4 regions of the Stenotrophomonas sp. NLF4-10 genome follow, and region 3 is predicted to be linked to each of the others. Evidence: predicted binding sites of a transcription regulator. Region 3 holds the regulator's gene; each other region holds the start of a gene.
The links. The regulator FliA, encoded in region 3, starts transcription of late flagellar genes. The targets are predictions, from matches to a motif close to TAAAGTTTNNCNNNCNNNGGCCGATAA.
Positions count from the first base shown of each region.

Region 1: a site for FliA is predicted at 3,055-3,081, ahead of MIC98_RS16515 (GGDEF domain-containing protein). Genes of this name have one in related genera too.
Region 2: a site for FliA is predicted at 3,120-3,146, ahead of MIC98_RS17070 (methyl-accepting chemotaxis protein). Genes of this name have one in related genera too.
Region 4: a site for FliA is predicted at 2,081-2,107, ahead of MIC98_RS10845 (methyl-accepting chemotaxis protein). Genes of this name have one in related genera too.

Region 1 is NZ_JAKSEE010000003.1:3,481,289-3,486,418, reverse strand. Features, by position in the region: gene MIC98_RS16525 (AarF/UbiB family protein) at 1-366, opposite strand, end outside; gene MIC98_RS16520 (DUF808 domain-containing protein) at 547-1,443, shown strand; gene MIC98_RS16515 (GGDEF domain-containing protein) at 1,507-3,009, opposite strand; gene MIC98_RS16510 (phasin family protein) at 3,352-3,708, opposite strand; gene queD (6-carboxytetrahydropterin synthase QueD) at 3,777-4,133, opposite strand; gene MIC98_RS16500 (DEAD/DEAH box helicase) at 4,264-5,130, opposite strand, start outside.
Region 2 is NZ_JAKSEE010000003.1:3,051,060-3,056,189, reverse strand. Features, by position in the region: partial or broken gene MIC98_RS14455 (DUF6538 domain-containing protein) at 1-51, opposite strand, end outside; tRNA gene MIC98_RS14450 (tRNA-Ser) at 138-230, opposite strand; gene MIC98_RS17070 (methyl-accepting chemotaxis protein) at 360-3,044, opposite strand; gene dnaX (DNA polymerase III subunit gamma/tau) at 3,224-5,125, shown strand.
Region 3 is NZ_JAKSEE010000003.1:1,943,176-1,948,305, reverse strand. Features, by position in the region: gene flhF (flagellar biosynthesis protein FlhF) at 1-320, shown strand, start outside; gene MIC98_RS09135 (MinD/ParA family protein) at 307-1,194, shown strand; gene MIC98_RS09130 (RNA polymerase sigma factor FliA) at 1,191-1,943, shown strand; gene cheY (chemotaxis response regulator CheY) at 1,957-2,349, shown strand; gene MIC98_RS09120 (protein phosphatase CheZ) at 2,349-2,969, shown strand; gene MIC98_RS09115 (chemotaxis protein CheA) at 2,974-4,932, shown strand; gene MIC98_RS09110 (flagellar motor protein) at 4,979-5,130, shown strand, end outside.
Region 4 is NZ_JAKSEE010000003.1:2,289,903-2,295,032, forward strand. Features, by position in the region: gene MIC98_RS10835 (chemotaxis protein CheA) at 1-634, shown strand, start outside; gene MIC98_RS10840 (porin) at 891-2,051, shown strand; gene MIC98_RS10845 (methyl-accepting chemotaxis protein) at 2,225-4,420, shown strand; gene MIC98_RS10850 (methyl-accepting chemotaxis protein) at 4,600-5,130, shown strand, end outside.

The DNA of each region.
Region 1 (5,130 bases), 1.5 Mb from region 3:
GGCGATGGAGGCGCAGCCCAGCGGCTCGGGGTCGAACGCCGCGAACAGCTTGCCGACCGGCGCACCCAGTTCCTCCTCGATCACCGCGCGCACCTGCTCCACCGGGATCGGTGCAACCTGTTCCTGCATGCGTGCCAGCACCGCCACGTAGTCGGGCGGGATCATGTCCGGGCGGGTGGACAGCACTTGGCCGAGCTTGACGAAGGTGGTGCCCAGCGCTTCGAGGTCGGCGACGAACTGGTCCGGGTCGCCGGCGGCCGGGGCCTTTTCCAAGCGCGGCAGTTCGCCGTCCAGCTGCAGGCCGGAGAAGATGCCCGAGTGCCGGTAGCGCAGCAGCAACCGGACTATCTGCTGGCGCCGGTTCATGCCGCCGATCAGCACGGGGCCGGGGGCATCGCATGCGGTGGTGGTCAAGGCCGGCCCTCGTCGTGCGTGGAGCCGGCAGTGTCGCCGGGGGGCGGTGGGCGGCGGGTGAATGCGCCGGAGCACGCCACCGCCACCGCGGATCGGCGAATATTCCGTTTTCCCATCCTCGGTGCCCCATCAATGGCCGGAGCCAGCCTGCTCGCCCTGCTCGACGACATCACCAGCCTGCTGGACGATGTTTCCATCCTCACCAAGGTCGCGGCCAAGAAGACCGCCGGCGTGCTCGGCGACGACCTGGCGCTCAACGCGCAGCAGGTCAGCGGCGTCACCGCCGCGCGCGAGTTGCCGGTGGTCTGGGCGGTGGCGAAGGGCTCGCTGCTGAACAAGGCGATCCTAGTGCCGGCGGCGTTGGCGATCAGCGCGTGGCTGCCGTGGGCGATCACGCCGCTGATGATGGCCGGCGGCGCCTTCCTCTGCTACGAGGGCGTGGAGAAGCTGGCGCACAAGTTCCTGCACCGGCACGAGGACGGCGGGCAGCGCCAGGCCGAGCGCCTGGATGCGCTGGCGAAGGAAACCGCCGACATGGCGGCGTGGGAGCGCAACAAGGTCCGCGGCGCGATCCGCACCGACTTCATCCTCTCGGCCGAGATCATCGTGCTGTCGCTGGGCGTGGTGGCGAAGCAGCCGTTCATGCAGCAGGTGCTGGTGCTGGCGGCCATCGCGCTGGCGATGACGGCGTTCGTCTACGGGCTGGTGGCCGGCATCGTCAAGCTCGACGACCTCGGCCTGTGGCTGTTGCGCCGGGGCCGCGCCGCAATGGCGGCCGGCCGCGCGATCCTGCTGGCGACGCCGTGGCTGATGCGCGGCCTGTCCGTCGCCGGCACCGCGGCGATGTTCCTGGTTGGCGGCGGCATCCTGGTGCACTCGCTGCCGGCGTTGCACCACTTCATCGTCGGGCTGGCGCCGGCGAACCTGGCATGGCTGGCCAATGCGCTGGGCAGCGTGGTGGTGGGCATGGTGATGGGCGCGGCGGTGCTGGCGGTGGTCGGCGGCGTGCAGCGTTTGCGCGGCAGGTAGGCAACCGGTTCCCGACAGTGCGGAGGGGGCTTGGAGTGGAGAGCGGATGGCGGCGGAACGCCGTTATTGCGCGCTACCCACCCGGTCGCGTCCGGCCTGCTTGGCCGCGTACAGCGCATGGTCGGCGCGCTGCAGCAGGGTGTCGGCCGCTTCGCCCGCCTGCCATTGCGCGACGCCGGCGCTGAAGCGCACCTGCACGCGCTGTTCGCCATGCAGGAACGGCCGCTGCGCCAGCAGTTCCTGCAGGCGCCGCAGCTGCGACTCGGCCTGCGCCTGCGCCATGCCCGGCAGGATCAGCACGAATTCGTCGCCGCCGAGCCGGGCGATCTGGCCGTGGCTGCCCAGCCGCGCCTGTATCGTGCCGACCATGTGGCGCAGCGCGTGGTCTCCGCCGGCGTGGCCGTGGACGTTGTTGATCTGGCTGAAATGGTCCAGGTCCAGCAGCGCCACGCTGAACGTCGAATCGGCGTTGCCGGTGGCCAGCGCGAGCTGCTCTTCCAGCCCGCGGCGGTTCAGCGCGCCGGTCAGCGGGTCGGTGCGCAGTTGGCTGTCGGCCTGTTCCAGCTGTTGTTCCAGCTGCAGCACGCGCTGCTCGGCGGCCTTGGCTTCGGCACGGGCGCGGGACAGGTGGTCGCGCGCGCGCAGCGCCTGCGCCTGCAGGCGCGCGGTGTCCTGCAGCACGTCCTGCAGCAGCTGGCCGAGGTCGGCGAGGTTGCGCGTCTGGCGCACGGCGACGGCGTAGCCGGCGATGCGGTCGTGGTACTCGCCGGTCTGCGCGGCCATGCCCTCGACCTGCTCGACGAAGTCGACCATCAGCTCCTGCATCGCCGCCTTGGATTCGTCGATGCCCTGCTTGAGCAGGCTTTGCCGGTAGATCACCTCGCGCAGGTCGTTGCGGGTGCGTTCCAGCGAGGCACGGTCGAGAGAGCCGGACAGCAGCTGGCGGATGGCGCCGATCTGCTCCTGCAGCCAACTGCCGCCGTCGATCAGTTCGGCGACGTTCTGCAGCAGCAGGTCGAACAGGCTCAGCAGCAGGTCATGCTGTTCGTGCAGCACGTTGTTGCGCACGCCTACCTGGTGGCACAGCTCGCGCAGGTGCTGCTCCACCGGTTCCAGCGGCTGCCCGCCGTGCCAGCCGCGTAGTTCCTCGCCCATGCGCCGCGCCTGCGTTTCCAGCTCCGGCGCTTGCAGCAGCAGGCTGCTGAGCACGGCGTCGAGGGTGTTGCGGAGCATGTCGCGCAGGCGCGCGGCTTCGCCGTTGCCGGCGTGTGCATGCTCCAGGTCGAGGTGGCGCAGGTACTTGTCGATCAACTGCCGCAGCAGCCGGCCGTAGCGCTTCCAGTCCCGGTTGGCATGGGCGCCGTGCAGCAGTTCCCCCAGTTGGCCGAGTTCGCCGGGCAGCGCGGCCATGCCTTCGGCGAAGACCAGCAGCAATGCTTCCGGCGCATGGGCCGCGGACTGCGGGTCGCTGGTATTGGCAGGTACCGTCGCGGCCGCTTTGCGGCGCGCGAGGATGCGCCCCAGGCCAGCGGGTTCGGGCGGCGGAGTGTCGGGGCTGTCGGCCATCACGGGCGTTCGGATACGGGCGGCAGGAAAGTGAACGATGCCCGATTATCGGCCGTCGCGGCACTGCCTTGAACCGCCGCCGGCCATTGTCCAGGCCTCCGATTGCGGGGATGGGCAAGCTGCGCGTGCCACGGCGGCGGCGCTTGGTAGAGCGGGGCTTGCCCCGCTGAGGCTCTACCGGGAAGACCCCAGCGGGGCAAGCCCCGCTCTACGAGGAAGCGGTGTACTCGGAATGGCTCCCCGGGGTTGGGAAATGAACCAAAAAAAGACCCGGCAACGGGGGCGTTGCCGGGTCCGGGATGCGCGGGGGAGGGAAACCGCGCAAATCGCTTGTCTGTTGCCTCAGCGCGCCTTGCGTGGCTGCGCCGGTGCCGGGGTGAATGGTTGCCGCGCCAGTTCGCCGATGGCGATGCCGGTCTTCAGGCCCAGGTCCAGCATTTCCTGGCCGGCATTGCCCAGCCGCTGCAGGTTGTCGCCCGCCACCTGCAGGCCCTTGGGCAGCAGCGTGGGCAGTTCTGCGCCAGCCTGCGACAGTTCGCCGATGAAGCCGGCGGTGGCATTGGCGTTGCGCTCGAAGGCGCGCAACTGCACGCCGAACGCGCTCTCGGCGTTCTCCAGCGCCAGCCGGTTGGCGCGATTGGCCGCGGCGGCAAGGTGCCGGGTGTAGTCGTTGAAGGAGGCGTCGAAGCGGGCGGACATGGCGGAACTCCAGCTTTGTTGCGTCGCAACATAACACGGCTGGCCGGGAATGCAAGCGCCTGGCGGCCTCAGTCGCCGCGGTAGCGGCAGCCGGAGGTGCAGGTCTCGTGCACGGTCACCGCGCTCAGCTGTGGCAGCGCCGGCTTGAGCCGTTCCCAGATCCACATCGACAGGCGTTCGCTGGTGGGGTTTTCCAGCCCGGGGATGTCGTTGAGGTAGTGGTGGTCGAGCTGCTCGTACAGCGGCAGGAAGGCGGCCTTGATGTCGCCGAAGTCCATCACCCAGCCGGTTTCGGCGCCCGGTTCGCCGCTCACTTCCAGGCGCACGCGGAACGAGTGGCCGTGCAGGCGCGCGCACTTGTGGCCGGGCGGCACGTTGGGCAGCCGGTGCGCCGCTTCCAGGGTGAAGTCTTTGAAGATGTCCATGCGTTGATTGTAGCGGCCGGGGTGGCCGGCCCTGTCGGTGAATAGGCGGGTGGAACATGCAAAAAGGCGGGAGCGCACGGCCCCCGCCTTTCCTGCCTGCGGCGCTGCGGGGGCCGGGCCCCCGCGGTATTCAGACCGCGCTGGTCGGCCGCGGCGCGCTGCCGGAGCGGCGGCCACCGCGGCGGCGGCGCGGTGCGCCGGCCGGCTGCTCGCGGTGCTGGCCACCGTTCTCGCTGCGCGACTTGCCGGGCTGGCCGGCATGGGCGCCGCGGCGCTGGCCCTGCGGGTTGCCATTGGGGCGCCCGGCGCCGTTGCCGCGCCGCGGCGGGCGCTCGCCGCCGGGCTGCTCGGCCTTGCCCGGGGCGCTGTTGCCCCAGCGGATCGGCGTCTGCGGCTCGAAGCCGGCGACGTCGCGGATGTCCATGTCGCGGTCCAGCAGGCGCACGATCTGGCGCAGGTACTTGGCGTCTTCCTGCGCCACCAGCGAAACCGCCTGGCCGTTGGCGCCGTTGCGGCCGGTGCGGCCGATGCGGTGCACGTAGTCCTCGGCCACCATCGGCAGGTCGTAGTTGATGACCTTGGGCAGCTCGTTGATGTCGATGCCGCGCGCGGCGATGTCGGTGGCCACCAGCACGGTGACGCGGCCGGCCTTGAAGTCGCCCAGCGCGCGCATGCGCTGGTTCTGGCTCTTGTTGCCGTGGATCGCCGCGGTCTTGATGCCGGACTTGTCCAGGAACGTGGCCAGCTTGTCGCTGCCGTGCTTGGTCTTGGCGAACACCAGGGTCTGCTCGCGCGAATCGGCGCTCAGCAGGTGCAGCAGCAGTTCGCGCTTGCGCCCGGCGTCGACCGGGTGCACACGGTGGGTGATGGTCTCGGCCACGGTGTTGCGCGGGGTGACCATCACCTCGCGCGGGTTGCGCATGAATTCCAGCGCCAGCTGCTTGATCGGGTCGGCGAAGGTGGCCGAGAACAGCAGGGTCTGCCGGTTCTGCTTGGG
Region 2 (5,130 bases), 1.1 Mb from region 3:
AAACGACCAGAGACCGGTTGGTGCACGGGAGAGATGATGAGGGATGCGCATAGGCGTCATGTGTCCCACCTTGCGTCTCTGTAGCCCAATCCTTACGCCAACAAAAAACCCCTGCGTAAACAGGGGTTTGCGTAATCTGGCGGAGAGAGGGGGATTCGAACCCCCGAAGCGCGGTTTAGACGCTTACACACTTTCCAGGCGTGCTCCTTCAACCACTCGGACACCTCTCCAGGACTTGCCGCCACTTTGGGCGGTGGCAAGGGCGGGAATTCTATAGGGGCGGGACGGCGGCCACAAGTCGGGAACGCGGAGTCGGGCGGCAGTCCGCCTCCGTGCGCCGCCCGGTGGCGGCGGCCTGTTCAGGCCAGCCGGAACACCGCCACCATCTGCGCCAGTTCGTCGGCCTGCTCCTGCAGCGAGCGGGCCGCGGCGCTGGCTTCCTCCACCATCGCCGCGTTCTGCTGGGTGGCGCCGTCCATCTGCACGATGGTCTGGTTGACCTGCTCGATGCCGGCGCTCTGTTCCTGCGAGGCGGCGGCGATCTCGGCCATCAGGTCGCTGACGCGCTGCACCGAGGCGATGATCTCGCGCATGGTGTCGCCGGCGTCGCCGACCAGCGCCGCGCCCTGGCCCACGCGCTGCACCGAGTCGCCGATCAGGCCCTTGATCTGCCGCGCGGCCTCGCCCGAGCGCTGCGCCAGCAGGCGCACTTCGCTGGCGACCACGGCGAAGCCGCGGCCCTGCTCGCCGGCGCGGGCGGCTTCCACCGCGGCGTTCAGGGCGAGGATGTTGGTCTGGAAGGCGATGCCGTCGATCACGCCGATGATGCTTTCGATCTGCCGCGAGGCGTGGCTGATGCCGTCCATCTGCTCGACCACCTGCCCGACCAGCGCGCCGCCGCGGCCGGCGATGTCGGCCGCGCCGGTGGCCAGCTGCCGCGCCTGCTGCGAGGTGGTGGCGTTGTTGCGCACGGTGGAGGTGAGCTCTTCCATCGACGCGGCGGTTTCCTCGAGGTTGGCGGCCTGCTGCTCGGAGCGGGCGGCCAGGTCGTTGTTGCCGGCGGTGATGTCGTGGGCGGCGGTGCCGATGGCGTCCACCGCGCCGCGCACGCCCTGCATGATGCCGGTCAGGCGCTCCACGGTGGCGTTGGTGTCGTCGCGCATCTGCCCGAACACGCCGCGGTAGTCGGCGGTGATGCGCTGGGTGAGGTCGCCCTGCGCCAGCGCGCCGAGCACGCGCTGCACGTCGCCGATGGTGCCGGCGTTGGCGTCGAGCATGCCGTTGACGCCGTCGGCCAGGCGGCGGAAGAAACCGGTCTTGCCGTCGCGGCCGATGCGCCGGGACAGGTCGCCGTCGGCGGCGGCGTCGATGACGCTGCCCACTTCGGCCTCCACCGCCACTTCCTGGCTGCGGTCGCGCCATTCCACCACCACGCCCAGCCGTTGGCCGTCGCCGGCAACCACCGGTGCGGCGGTCTGCGCGAACACGGCGCTGCCGAAGGCCAGTTCGCGCTGCACGATGCCTTCGATGTGGGCCAGCGCGTCGCCACCGTCGGGCTGCAGCTGTGCCAGCGGTTGTTCCTCAAGATGCTCGAGATCGGCATCGGGCAGGTGCCGGGCCAGTTCGGCGCGGTGCTGCGCCAGCAGTTGCCGCATCGCCGGGTTGGCATAGGCGACGCGGCCGCCGGCATCGGCGATCAGCATCGCGGTGCCGGCATTGTCCAAGGCGATGCGCACGCGCAGGTTCTCCGCGGCGATGCGGCGCTCGGCGTCCAGCCGCGCCTTCAGGTCGGCCTGCATCTTGCGCAGGGCGCGCGAGACTTGTCCCACTTCGTCGTCGCCACCGGCGGCGATGGGGTAGTCCAGTTGCCCGGCGGCCACCGCGTCCACGCCCTGCACGATGCCGCGCAGCGGGGTGCCGACCAGCTGCCGCAGCAGCAGCACGACCACCGTCACCAGCGCCAGCACGCTGGCCACGCCGACCCAGATTACCCGGTTGCGGATCTGCACCACACCGGCCATCACCACATCGACCGGGGCCGAGACCATCAGCGCGAAGGCGTCCGGGGCATGGCCGACGGTGATCGGCACGTAGACGCGGAAGACCTCGCCGCCGACGCTGGCGTCGACGGTGCGCTGGTGGACGATTTCGCCCTTGGCCAGCCGCGCCAGCAGCGGCGCCAGGTCCGGGGCGAACGGTTTGCCCAGGCTCTGCTGCTCCGGCGCGGCGAGCACGGCGCCGGTGGGCGAGAGCAGGCGCACCACGCCGCGCTGGTAGGGGCGCACCTTGGCGAGGTTGGCCTGGATGGCGGACAGGGCGATGTCGGCGCCGGCCACGCCGTGGAACTGGCCGTCCAGCTTGATCGGCACCATCAGGCTGGTCATCAGCACCTTGGTGGTACCCACGTCGTCCAGGTACGGCTCGAACATCAGCTCGTCGCCGCGCTCCTTCACCGCCACGTAGTACTTCTCGGCGTCGGGGCCGTCGATCTTGATCTCGTTGCTGCTGCCGACGGTGTCCTGCAACGCCGGTTCGGCGTCGCCCTGGCGGGTCCAGTAGATGGAGATGCGGCCGGCGTCGCTGCTGACCTGCTGGTCGGGGTCCAGTCCGGCGATGAAGGCCTGCAGTTCGTCGCCCTCGGGTTCGCCCTCGGGCCAACTGCGGGCGAACTCGGCGTCGCGGCCGTCGTAGCCATTGGGCTCGAATTCCAGCCAGTAGCCCAGCACCGCCGCGTCCGCGGCGGTGAAGCGCCGGGTGAGTGCGGACACCTCGCCGCGGCTGGCGTCGCCGCGGGCCATCAGCGCCTCGGTGGCGTCGGCCAGGCCGCGCACGCGCGACAGGGTCTCGGTGGCGTCGCCGCGGACCTTGGCGGCCTCGGCCTGGGCCAGGTGCTCCAGCTCGTTCAGGGCGGCCGCCTCCTGCACCGCCGCCGCCTTCTGCTGGATCAGCCACGCCGCGCCGGCGAAGCAGGCCGCGGCCACCAGTCCCAGCACCAGCGCGGTACGCGCCACCACCGATTTCAAACCCGTTCGGCGAACTTGCATTGGTCCAACCTCTGGAATGTTGCCGGAGCGCAGTCAGCACAAGGCTGGGCGGCAATGCCGGCCCCGTTGCTGGAGATATCGCCCCCGGCGGCCGGATCTTTAACCGGGCCGGCGGCGCGGGTGTGGCACCGGCCGGCCGGCACCGGCACAATGACGGTCCAGATGAAGACGGTTGCCTGATGTCCTACCTCGTCCTCGCCCGCAAGTGGCGCCCCAAGCGTTTCGCCGAGCTGGTGGGGCAGGAACACGTGGTCCGCGCGCTGAGCAACGCGCTGGACAGCGGCCGCGTCCACCATGCCTTCCTGTTCACCGGCACCCGCGGCGTCGGCAAGACCACCATCGCCCGCATCTTCGCCAAGTCGCTGAACTGCGAGCACGGCACCAGTGCCGACCCCTGCGGCCAGTGCGCGGCCTGCCTGGACATCGACGCCGGCCGCTACATCGACCTGCTGGAGATCGACGCGGCCTCCAACACCGGCGTGGACGACGTGCGCGAGGTGATCGAGAACGCCCAGTACATGCCCTCGCGCGGCAAGTACAAGGTGTACCTGATCGACGAGGTGCACATGCTGTCCAAGGCGGCGTTCAACGCGCTGCTGAAGACGCTGGAGGAGCCGCCGGAGCACGTGAAGTTCCTGCTGGCCACCACCGACCCGCAGAAGCTGCCGGTGACCGTGCTGTCGCGCTGCCTGCAGTTCAACCTGAAGCGGCTGGACGAGGAACAGATCCGCGGGCAGATGACCCGGATCCTCACTGCCGAGCAGATCGAGTTCGAGGACGGTGCCATCGCGCAGCTGGCGCGCGGCGCCGATGGCTCGCTGCGCGACGGCCTGTCGCTGCTGGACCAGGCCATCGCCTATGCCGGCGGCGTGCTGGGCGACGAGGTGGTGCGGGCGATGCTCGGCACCGTGGACCGTACCCAGGTGGCGGCGATGCTCGATGCGCTGGCCGCGGGTGATGGCGCGCGGCTGTTGCAGGTGGTGGCCGCGCTGGCCGATTTCTCGCCGGACTGGAGCGGTGTGCTCGATGCGCTGGCCGAGGCGCTGCACCGCATCCAGGTGCAGCAACTGGTGCCGGGCGCTTTGGTGCCGGGCGACGGCATCGACGCGGTGGCGTTCGCGCCGCGCCTGCGCCCGGAAGTGGTGCAGCTGTGGTACCAGATGGCCCTGGGCGGCCGCCGCGACCTGCATCTGGCGCCGAGCCCGCGCGCCGGTTTCGAAATGACCGTGCTGCGCATGCTGGCCTTCCGCCCGGCCGGCAGCGTGCCGGCGGTGCCGGAAGGCGCCGGCCCGGAGGCGGGCGCTGGAGCGTCGTCGGCAAGCGGTTCCGCGCCTGTGGCGTCGGCCGCGGCCATGGCCGCGCCGGTGCGGCGGGCGAATGCCACGCCCGCAGATCCTTCCCCGGGGGCTTATGCGGCAGCGAACCCGGTGGCCGCCGCGCCCGAGCCTTTGCGTGTGCGCGAACCCCGGTCCGAGCCGGTGGCTTCCCCGTTGCCGGCCCCGACAGCAGCCCACCGCGACGACGACCTGCCGCCGTGGATGGAAGAAACCGCCGCCGCGCAGGCGCGCGACGACGCGGCCGACGCCCTGCCGGCCCCGGTTCGCCAGGCGCCGCCTTCGCCGTTCCGCGCCGACGGCATCGCGATTGCGCCGCCGCCCGCCGTCGAACGCAGCGCCGCCGCCACGCGTGCGCTGGAAAGCGCCGGGCAATGGCTGGACCTGGTTGCCGCCAGCGGCCTGTCCGGGCCGTCGCGCGAACTGGCGGCCAACGCCGCCTTCGTCAGCTACCGCAATGGCGTGCTGCGCCTGGCGCTGCCGCCGGGCTTCGAATACCTGCAGTCCGAGCGCTCGCTGGCGGCGCTGGCGCAGACCCTGGCGCAGGCGCTGGGCAGCGCGCCGAAGATCGTGGTCGAGGCCGGGCAGGAGGCGCAGGCCGAGACCCTGCACGCCCGCACCGACCGCCAGCGTGGCGAACGACAGACCGCGGCCGAGGCCGCCTTCATGGCCGACCCGCAGGTACAGCACCTGCTCGCGCAGGGCGCACGGGTCGTGGCCGATTCCATCCGTCCCTTTGAAGAGTAAGCAAG
Region 3 (5,130 bases):
CGGCCGGGCAGATCCGTACCCTGCTGGTGTTGCCGGCCAACACCGGCTTCCAGGACATGGACGAGGTGGTGCGCCGCTTCGGCGCAGCCAACCCGCAGGGGCTGGTGCTGACCAAGCTGGACGAGACCGGGCGGCTGGGTTCGGCGCTTTCGGTGGCAGTGGATCACCATTTGCCGATCACGTGGGTGACGGATGGGCAGGATGTGCCGGAAGATCTGCACCGGGCCTCGGCGGCCAATCTGGTACTTCGCCTTGAAGATTTGCGCCGAGCGGCCGATATGCCATGCAGTACTCCGGAGTTGACCGATGCCGTCGCGTGAATACGCCAAACTGACCAACGCCTTCCCGCTGTCGGCCACCCGCCTGCAGCCGGCCGGGCCGGTGCGCACCATCGCGGTGACCGGCGGCAAGGGCGGCGTGGGCAAGACCAACGTCTCGGCCAACCTGGCCGTGGCGCTGGCCGGCATGGGCAAGCGCACCCTGCTGCTGGACGCCGACCTGGGCCTGGCCAACATCGACGTCATCCTCGGCCTGCAGCCGAAGAACACCCTGGCCGACCTGGTCGCCGGCCGCTGCACGCTGGAAGAAGTGATCATCGAAGGCCCCGGCGGCGTGCTGGTGGTGCCGGCCGCATCCGGCCGCCGGCACATGGCCGAGCTGCAGCCGGCCGAGCACGTCGGCCTGGTCAACGTGTTCTCCGAGCTGGAACGCGACTTGGACGTGATGATCATCGACACCGCCGCCGGCATCACCGACAGCGTGCTGACCTTCTGCCAGGCCGCGCAGGACACCGTGGTGGTGGTCTGCGACGAACCAGCGTCCATCACCGACGCCTACGCGCTGATCAAGGTGCTTTCGCGCGAGCGCGGCGTGGACCGCATGCAGGTGGTGGCCAACATGGTGCGCGACCCCAACGAGGGCCGCGTGCTGTACGAGAAGCTGGTGCGGGTCTGCGACAAGTTCCTCGCCGACGTCTCGCTGAACTACCTGGGCTGCGTGCCGCAGGACGACTGGCTGCGGCTGTCGGTGCAGCGCCAGCAGCCGGTGGTCAAGCTGTACCCGGCCTCGCCGGCGGCGCAGGCCATCCAGGAGATCGCCCGCCGCACCGCGCGCTGGCAGGCGCCCACCGAGCCGCGCGGCGGCGTCGAGTTCTTCCTCGAGCGCATCCTGCAGCAGCGCGGGGTGGCCACATGAAACCCGCGGCCGCCGCCCACTACCGCGAAGTGCAGCGCGCCAGCGCCAACGACGTCATCGTCCGCCACTCGGACCTGGTGCGGCGCATCGCCCACCACCTGGCCGCGCGGCTGCCGGCCAGCGTCGAGATCGACGACCTGATCCAGGCCGGCATGATGGGCCTGATCGAGGCCTCGCGCAGCTACGACGCCGAACAGGGCGCCTCCTTCGAAACCTATGCCTCGATCCGCATCCGCGGCTCGATGATCGACGAGATCCGCCGTGGCGACTGGGTGCCGCGCTCGGTGCACCGCCGCGCCCGCGACGCCGCCGCCACCATCCGCCGGCTGGAGCAGGAAACCGGCCGCGCCGCCAGCGCCAGCGAAGTGGCCGAGGCGATGGAGATGCCGCTGCCGGACTACCTGCGGCTGATCGAGGACGCCGCGCGCGGCCAGGTGCTGAGCCTGGAATCGCGCATCGAGGACCAGGGCGAACTGGACACCCCGACCAGCGGCGGCCCGACCCCGCAGCAGATGCTCGAACGCAGCCAGTTCGGCGAGGAGCTGGGCAAGGCCATCGCCGTGCTGCCCGAACGCGAGCAGCTGGTGCTGTCGCTGTACTACGAGCAGGAACTGAACCTGAAGGAGATCGGCGCGGTGCTCGGCGTGAGCGAGTCGCGCGTCTGCCAGATCCACGGCCAGGCCATGCTGCGCCTGCGCGGCCGGCTGAAGATTTTCGAGGCGGCCGACGCCGGCCTCGACGAACCATGAAGAGGAACACCTTTTGAACAAGAACATGCGGATCCTGATCGTCGACGACTTCTCGACCATGCGGCGCATCGTCAAGAACCTGCTGGGCGACCTGGGCTTCACCAACACCGCCGAAGCCGAGGACGGTCACGCCGCGCTGGCGCTGCTCAACAGCCAGCCGTTCGATTTCGTGGTCACCGACTGGAACATGCCGGTGATGACCGGCATCGAGCTGCTCAAGGCGATCCGCGCCGATGTCCGGCTCAAGACCCTGCCGGTGCTGATGGTCACCGCCGAGGCCAAGCGCGAGCAGATCATCGAGGCCGCGCAGAACGGCGTGAACGGCTACATCATCAAGCCGTTCACCGCGCAGACCCTGCAGGAGAAGCTGGGCAAGATCTTCGAGCGGCTGGGGGCCAGCGCCTGATGAACGCCTCCGCGGGCACCGCAAACGAAAGGGCCCTGCTGGCGCAACGCCTGCAGGACGCGCTGACGGCACTGGAAAGCGGCGACGAAACCGGCTGGCGCCGGGAAATTGACGCCCTTGCCGCGGCGCGCGAGAAACCGATGGTGGCCGGGCTCGGCCGGCTGGCGCGCGAGCTGGGCAAGGCGCTGGGCGAACTGCCGACGCTGCCGTCCGAGGCCGGCGAGCTGACCGATGCCTGCGCGCGCCTGGACCACGTGGTGGAGATGACCGAAAAGGCCACCCACCGCACCCTCGACCTGGCCGAGGAATGCCGCACCCTGACCGCGCACCTGCACGAAGGCGCGCTGCCGGCCGAGGAACAGCAGCAGGTGCTGGACCGCATCCGCCACAACCTGACCGAGATCGCCCTGACCCAGAGCTACCAGGACCTGACCGGGCAGATCATCCGCCGCGTGGTCGGCATCGTCCGCCGCGTGCACGAGGGCTTCGGCGCGCTCGGCCTGCCGCCGCCGGAAAACGAGAGCCGCGACGGCCTGGCCGGCCCCGCCGTCACCGGGCTGGACCGCCACGCCGTTTCCCAGAACGACGCCGACGACCTGCTCTCCGACCTGGGGCTGTGACGCCATGAGCGCCTTCGACGAGGACATCGCCGCCGACTTCATCCTCGAGGCCCAGGAAATTCTGGACCGCCTCGGCGAGCAGCTGGTGACGCTGGAGCAGGCGCCGCAGGACGGCGACCAGCTCAACGCGGTGTTCCGTGGCTTCCACACGCTCAAGGGCGGCGCCGGCTTCCTCGGCATCAACGCGATGGTCGAACTGTGCCACGCCGCCGAGGAAACCCTGGGCATGGCGCGCTCGGGCAAGGCGGTATTGCAGGCGCACCACTTCGACGCCGCGCAGCAGTCGCTGGACTGGCTGCAGGCCATGCTCGACGCCGTTTCCGCCGGCACCGAACCGGAGCACGCGCCGCCGGCGCTGATCGCCCTGTTCGACGTCGACGCGGTCCCGGCCGCCGCCCCGGTGGCCGCCGCCGCGGCCGACGGCGACCTGATCGACGAAGACGAATTCGAGGCCCTGCTCGACCAGTTGCACGGCAGCGCCGCACCCGGCGCCAAACCGGCCGCCGCGGCAAAGCCCGCCAAGGGCGGCGACGACCTGATCAGCGAGGACGAATTCGAGGCCCTGCTCGACGAACTGCACGGCGGTGCCGCTCCCGGCGCCAAGCCGGTCGCGGCCGCCGCGCCGGCCGCCAAGGCCAAGGCCGGCGACGACCTGATCACCGAAGACGAATTCGAAGCCCTGCTCGACGAACTGCATGGCGGTGCCGCCCCCGGCGCCAAGCCGGTCGCGGCCACCGTCGCTGCGCCGGCCCCGGCGCCGCGCACGACGGCCACGCCCAAGCCCGCCGCCGCCCCGGGCAAGCCGGCCGTCGAGCCCGAGCACACCGTGCGCGTGGACACCAAGCGGCTGGACGCCATCGTCAACCTGATCGGCGAGCTGGTGCTGTCGCGCAACCGCCTCAAGACCCTGCGCATGCGCCTGAAGGACGAGGAGCTGGACCGCGCCGTCTCGGTGCTGGACATCGCCACCGCGCGCCTGCAATCGGCGGTGATGCGCACCCGCATGCAGCCGGTGGGCAAGGTGTTCTCGCGCTTCCCCAAGGTCGCCCGCGACGTCGCCCGCAACCTGAAGAAGGAAGTGGACCTGGAGCTGATCGGCGCCGAGACCGAGCTCGACCGCAACCTGGTCGAGGCACTGGCCGACCCGCTGGTGCACCTGGTGCGCAACGCCATCGACCACGGCATCGAGATGCCCGACCTGCGCGAGGCGCAGGGCAAGCCGCGCAGCGGCCACGTGCGCCTGTCCGCGCACCAGGAAGGCGACTACGTCAGCATCGAGGTGCAGGACGACGGCGCCGGCATCGACCCCGAGCGGCTGCGCGCCAAGGCGCGCGAGAAGGGCCTGCTCGACCCCGAGGCCGCCGCCCGCCTGAGCAGCGAGGAATGCCTGCACCTGGTGTTCCTGCCCGGTTTCTCGACCAAGCAGGAGGTCACCGACATCTCCGGCCGCGGCGTCGGCATGGACGTGGTGCAGTCGCGCATCCGCGAACTGAGCGGGCAGATCCAGATCCAGTCCGAGCTCGGCCGCGGCAGCCGTTTCCTGATCCGCGTGCCGCTGACCCTGGCGATCCTGCCGACCCTGCTGGTGCAGGCCGGCGAGGACATCTACGCACTGCCGCTGGCGCGGGTGATGGAAGTGCTGCACGCCCCGCCCTCGTCGCTGGGCTGGTTCGACGGCCGCGCCGTGCTCGACCGCAAGTCGCACACCCTGCCGCTGCTGGACCTGCGCCAGTGGCTGGACGTGGAGCCGATACAGGCCAGCCTGCTGACCATCGTCGTGCTGCAGATGGGCGAGGCCCGCTTCGGCCTGGTCGTGGACCAGGTGCGCGGCCGCGAGGAAGTGGTGATCAAGCCGCTGCCCAAGGCCCTGCGCGGGCTCAACGGCTACGCCGGCGCCACCCTGATCGGCGACGGCCGCATGGCGCTGATCCTCGACGTGGACGGCCTGCGCAGCCAGGACTGAGCACCGGCCGGTTCAAGTCCCCCCTGCAAAAGCCGATACACCATCAATGGACAGACTCAGCATCATCGGACTTTTCCTTGCCCTGGCCTCGCTGGTCGGCGGCAGCATCCTCAAGGGCGCGGGCCTGTCCTCGCTGTGGTCGCCCGCCGCGTTCGTCATCGTCATCCTCGGCACCATCGCCGCGATCCTGCTGCACAC
Region 4 (5,130 bases), 350 kb from region 3:
CCTGGCGATCCCGGACAACCCGAGCGACGCGCAGGTCTGGGACCTGATCTTCCAGCCCGGCTTCTCCACCGCCGACGCGGTCACCGACCTGTCCGGCCGCGGCGTCGGCATGGACGTGGTCCGCCGCAACATCCAGGCCCTCGGCGGCGAAGTGCAGCTGGAAAGCCACACCGGCGCCGGCACCCGCGTGCTGATCCGGCTGCCGCTGACCCTGGCCATCCTCGACGGCATGACCGTGTCGGTGGCCGGCGAAACCCTGATCCTGCCGCTGGCCTACGTGCTCGAAGCGCTGCAGCCCAAGGCCGAGGACATCCGCACGATGGCCGGCGAAGGCCGCGTGCTGCGCGTGCGCGGCGAGTACCTGCCGATCCTGTCGCTGGGCAATTACTACGGCTACCGCACCGACAGCCACGCCGACCCGCTCGTCGTGGTGGTCGAGGGCGACGGCCAGAAGATCGCGCTGGAAGTGGACGAACTGCTCGGCCAGCAGCAGGTGGTGGTCAAGAACATCGAGAACAACTACCGCCGCATCGGCGGCGTGTCCGGCGCGACCATCCTCGGCGACGGCCGCGTCGCGCTGATCGTCGACGTCGGCGGGCTGGTGCGCTCGCTGCGCGTGCCGCAGGCGGCTTGAGGGGTTTTTCCTTCTCCCTCCGGGAGAAGGTGCCCCGTAGGGGCGGATGAGGGTTCGGGCGAAGCCGCGCCGCAAAGAATTACCGGCGATCGTGATGACGAACGCGTCGCCACGCGCCCGGGGGGGAAGACAACCGGGATACCGCTGTTTGAATCAAGCCGCACGAGGGCTTCGCCCCAACCCCTCTCCCCAGGGGAGAGGGGCATTCACCTCGCGCCCTGTTGGGTAATGAGTCTTTGAATCCAAGGACACTCGCATGAAACGCATCGCCCCACTCGCCCTGCTCGCCCTCGCCGCCCCGGTGTTCGCCGAGACGCAGGCCAGCGCATGGCCACCGAAGCTGACCTTCGCCAACGGCACCGAGGTCGCGCTCGCCGGCAACTTCGCCTGGGACGTCAACCACTTCGACGCCGACGGCAGCGCGCTGGAAAACGACCACGACTGGCGCCGCAAGGAATTCGGCGTCGCGCTCAAGCGCAAGGGCCTGTACGACTTCACCGCCGCCTACGATTTCCAGTCCGACACTTGGATGGACGTGGCGCTGCGGCTGGACGGCAAGGGCCTGACCGGCCGCGACATCGGCAAGTGGCGCATCGGCCAGATGAAGCTGCCGCTGGGCTTCGAGGGCAACACCGCCACCCGCAACGGCGCCTTCATGGAAAACAGCCTGCCCACGCAGGCGTTCTACGAGGGCCGCCGCATCGGCATCAGCTGGGCGCTGGAACGGCCGCGCTGGCTGCTCAACGCCGGCGCCTACGGCCACGACCTGCAAGGCAACAACCGCGGCGACAGCCAGGCCGTGCGGCTGGCGTGGACCCCGTGGAAGGAAAGCACCCGCGTGCTGCACCTGGGCGCCTCCGCCACCCGCGAGCACCCCCATGCCGAAACCAATGGACTGGGCGTGGAAATCGCCCCCAACGTGCGCTGGCGGGCCAAGCCCGAGGCCTCGCTGACCGGCACCCGGCTGGTCGATTCGGGCCCCCTGCGCGACGTCGGTCGCATCGACCGCCACGGCCTGGAAGCGCTGTGGATCGAAGGCCCGTGGTCGCTGCAGGGCGAATACCTGCGCCAGACCACCCACCGCCACGCCCTGCCCGACTACCGCGGCGACGGCTGGTACCTGCTCGGCAGCTGGCTGCTCACCGGCCAGTCGCGCAGCTACGGCGGCGGCAACGTCGCCAATCCCAAGGCCACCGGCAAATACGGCGCGGTGGAACTGCTGGCCCGCTACAGCCACATCGACCTGGACGACGCCGGCATCGACGGCGGCCGCGAGTCGAACTGGACGCTGGGCGCCAACTGGTACCTCGGCAGCCACCTGAAGTTCCAGGCCAACTACATCCGCGCCGACGCCCGCCGCGGCGGCAACCACGTGCAACCGGAAATCCTGCAGTTGCGGGCGCAGCTGTACTTCTGAGGCATTGACGGCCGCCGGCGCTTCCCGGCTCAAGGTTTCCCCGGCATCGCCGCTAGTTGTCAAAAGCCCGGCGCCGGGCTCGTACCGTCCGCGCCGGGCAACCGTCACCGCTGCGTCTTCCCGTCCGCGCAGCGGCCGTCCCAGCCGCGATTCCATTGTTGCCCGGAGTTCCCATGTTCCAGAATCTTTCCATCGGCAAGCGCCTTGCCATCGGCTTCTCCGCGCTGGCCCTGCTGATCCTGATCACCGGCGGATTCGCCGCCCAGCGCATGGGCAACACCCAGAAGATGGCGCGCAAGGTCACCACCGACTCGGTGCCGGCGATCCGCGACCTGGGCCGGCTGTCCACCATGCTGGCCGAATACCGGGTCAGCGAGCGCGGCCTGGTGGCCAGCGTCGACGACGAGGCCAAGCGCGCCGAATACGCCGCCGAGCTGGAACAGGGCAGCCAGGAATTCTTCACCCTGGCCAAGGCCTACGAACGCAAGATCAGCGATCCCCGCGACCGCGCCCTGTACGGCGAGGTCATGGCGCGCGCAGACCGCTACTTCGACAACAGCAAGGCCCTGGTCGCCGCCCTCGAAGTCGGCGACATGGAACCGGCCAAGGCCGCCGCCGACCTGCGCCAGGCCACCGCCGACAAGCTGACCGAACTGGTGGAGCACAACATCCGGCTGCTCGACCAGTCGGTGGACGCGCAGGAGCAGAGCTACCGCTTCAGCCTGCTGGCGATCTCGGTGCTGGCCATCGTCGCCCTGCTGCTGGCGGCGACGGCGGCCGTCGGCACCAGCCGCTCGATCGTGCGCCCGCTGCACGACGTGGTGGACCTGGCCAACGCGGTCGCGCGCGGCGACCTCGAACGCAAAATCAGCCACGACGACGCCAGCGAGATCGGCACCTTGGCCCGCGCCATGCGCGGCATGGTCGCCACCCTCGGCGAATTCGCCGCCGCGCAGACGCGCATGGCCAGCGAACACGCCGCCGGCAACATCGACCATCGCATCGACGCCGAGCGCTTCCCCGGCGCCTACGGCAACATGGCCGAGGGCATCAACACGCTGGTCGGCGCCCACCTGGAAGACACCGCGCAGATCCTGGACGTGGTGGCCGCCTACGGTCGCGGCGACCTGTCGCGCGACGTGGCCCGCTTTCCCGGGCAGAAGGCGCAGGCCACCGCCGCGGTGGACGCGGTCAAGGCCAGCCTGCTCAGCGTCAACCACGAGCTCAAGAAGCTGGTGGACGCCGCCGTGGCCGGCGATTTCGGCCAGCGCGGCGACGCCGGCCGCTTCCAGTTCGTCTATGCCGAACTGATCGACGCCCTCAACAACCTGATGGTCACCGCCGACCACGGCATCTCCGAAATCGGCAGGACCATGTCCGCCGTGGCCGAGGGCGACCTGTCGCGGCGCAGCGACGACAAGCTGCCGGGCCGTTTCGGCGAACTCGCCGCCGACACCAATGCCACCATCGAACACCTCACCGGCATCGTCGGCCGCATCCAGAGCGCCGCATCCAGCATCAACCTGGCCGCCTCCGAAATCGCGCAGGGCAACAACGACCTGTCGCGCCGTACCGAGCAGCAGGCCGCCAACCTCGAAGAAACCGCCGCCTCGATGGAGGAACTGACCTCCACCGTGCGCCAGAACGCCGAACATGCGCGACAGGCCAACCAACTGGCGCAGGGCGCACATGGCGTGGCCTCGCAGGGTGGCGAGATCGTCGGCCAGGTCGTCACCACCATGTCGGCCATCGAAGCCTCGTCGAAGAAGATCGCCGACATCATCAGCGTCATCGACGGCATCGCCTTCCAGACCAATATCCTTGCGCTCAACGCCGCGGTGGAAGCCGCGCGTGCCGGCGAGCAGGGTCGTGGCTTCGCCGTGGTCGCCTCCGAAGTGCGCACGCTGGCCCAGCGTTCGGCCGGCGCCGCCAAGGAGATCAAGGGCCTGATCGAGGATTCGGTCGGCAAGGTCGCCGACGGCTCGCAGCTGGTGCACCAGGCCGGCAGCACGATGGGCGAGATCGTCACCTCGGTGCAGCGCGTGACCGACATCATGGCCGAGATCTCCGCCGCCTCGCAGGAGCAGAGCGCCGGCATCGAACAGGTCAACCAGACCGTCGTGCAGATGGACGAGACCACCCAGCAGAACGCCGCGCTGGTCGAGGAAGCCACCGCCGCCGCGCGTTCGATGGAGGAACAGGCCAACCAGCTGACCGAAGCGGTGGCCGTGTTCCGCATCGGCAACGCGCCGCCACCGGCCAGCCCGAAACCCGTGCCGAAGCCGGTAGCCGCCACTCCATCCAAACCCAAGCCCGCGGCAGCCATAGAACCGGCCGCGCGCGACGAAGGCGACTGGCAGGAATTCTGATCCCCCGGGAAGTTTTCATGCAGGAGCGACGCCAGTCGCGACCGGGGTATTGCCGACAAAGCCCGGTCGCGACTGGCGTCGCTCCTGCGATTTTCGTCACCGGTGACAGTTGAAACCACCCTCAAGAATCAGCCTCCAAAGCCGATGATGCGGGGGATACCACCGCCATCGGCTCCGCCATGTCCACACCGCCCCGCCGCCCCGCCTCCAGCGAGCAGAAGAGCAGCGTCGCCTCCCGCCTGATGCTGGGCATCGCCCTGATCGCCCTGGCCGCCTTCGGCCTCACCGCCGCCATCAGTTACTGGAAGAGCAGCCGCGCGCTGCTGGCCTCCTCGCAGGCCACGCTGGAGAACCTGGCCCAGTTCGAGGCGCAGCGCATGGCCATCGAGATGAGCCAGACCTACGACGCGACGCAGACGCTGGCCGAGAGCCTGCTGGTCCAGCGCGGCCAGATCAGCCGCGCCACCGTGGACCAGACCCTCAAGCAGCAACTGGTGGCGCACCCCGAACGCGCAGGCACCTGCGTGCTGTTCGAACCCGAGGCGTTCGACGGCAAGGACGCCGAGTTCGTCAACGCCCCGTCGCACGACGATACCGGGCGCTTCATGAGCTACTGGGCGCGGGTCGGCGACGAACTGGTCAGCGAGCCGCTGCGCGACTACGACGACCCCGAGCTGGGCGCGTGGTACGTCACCCCCAAGACCCTGAAG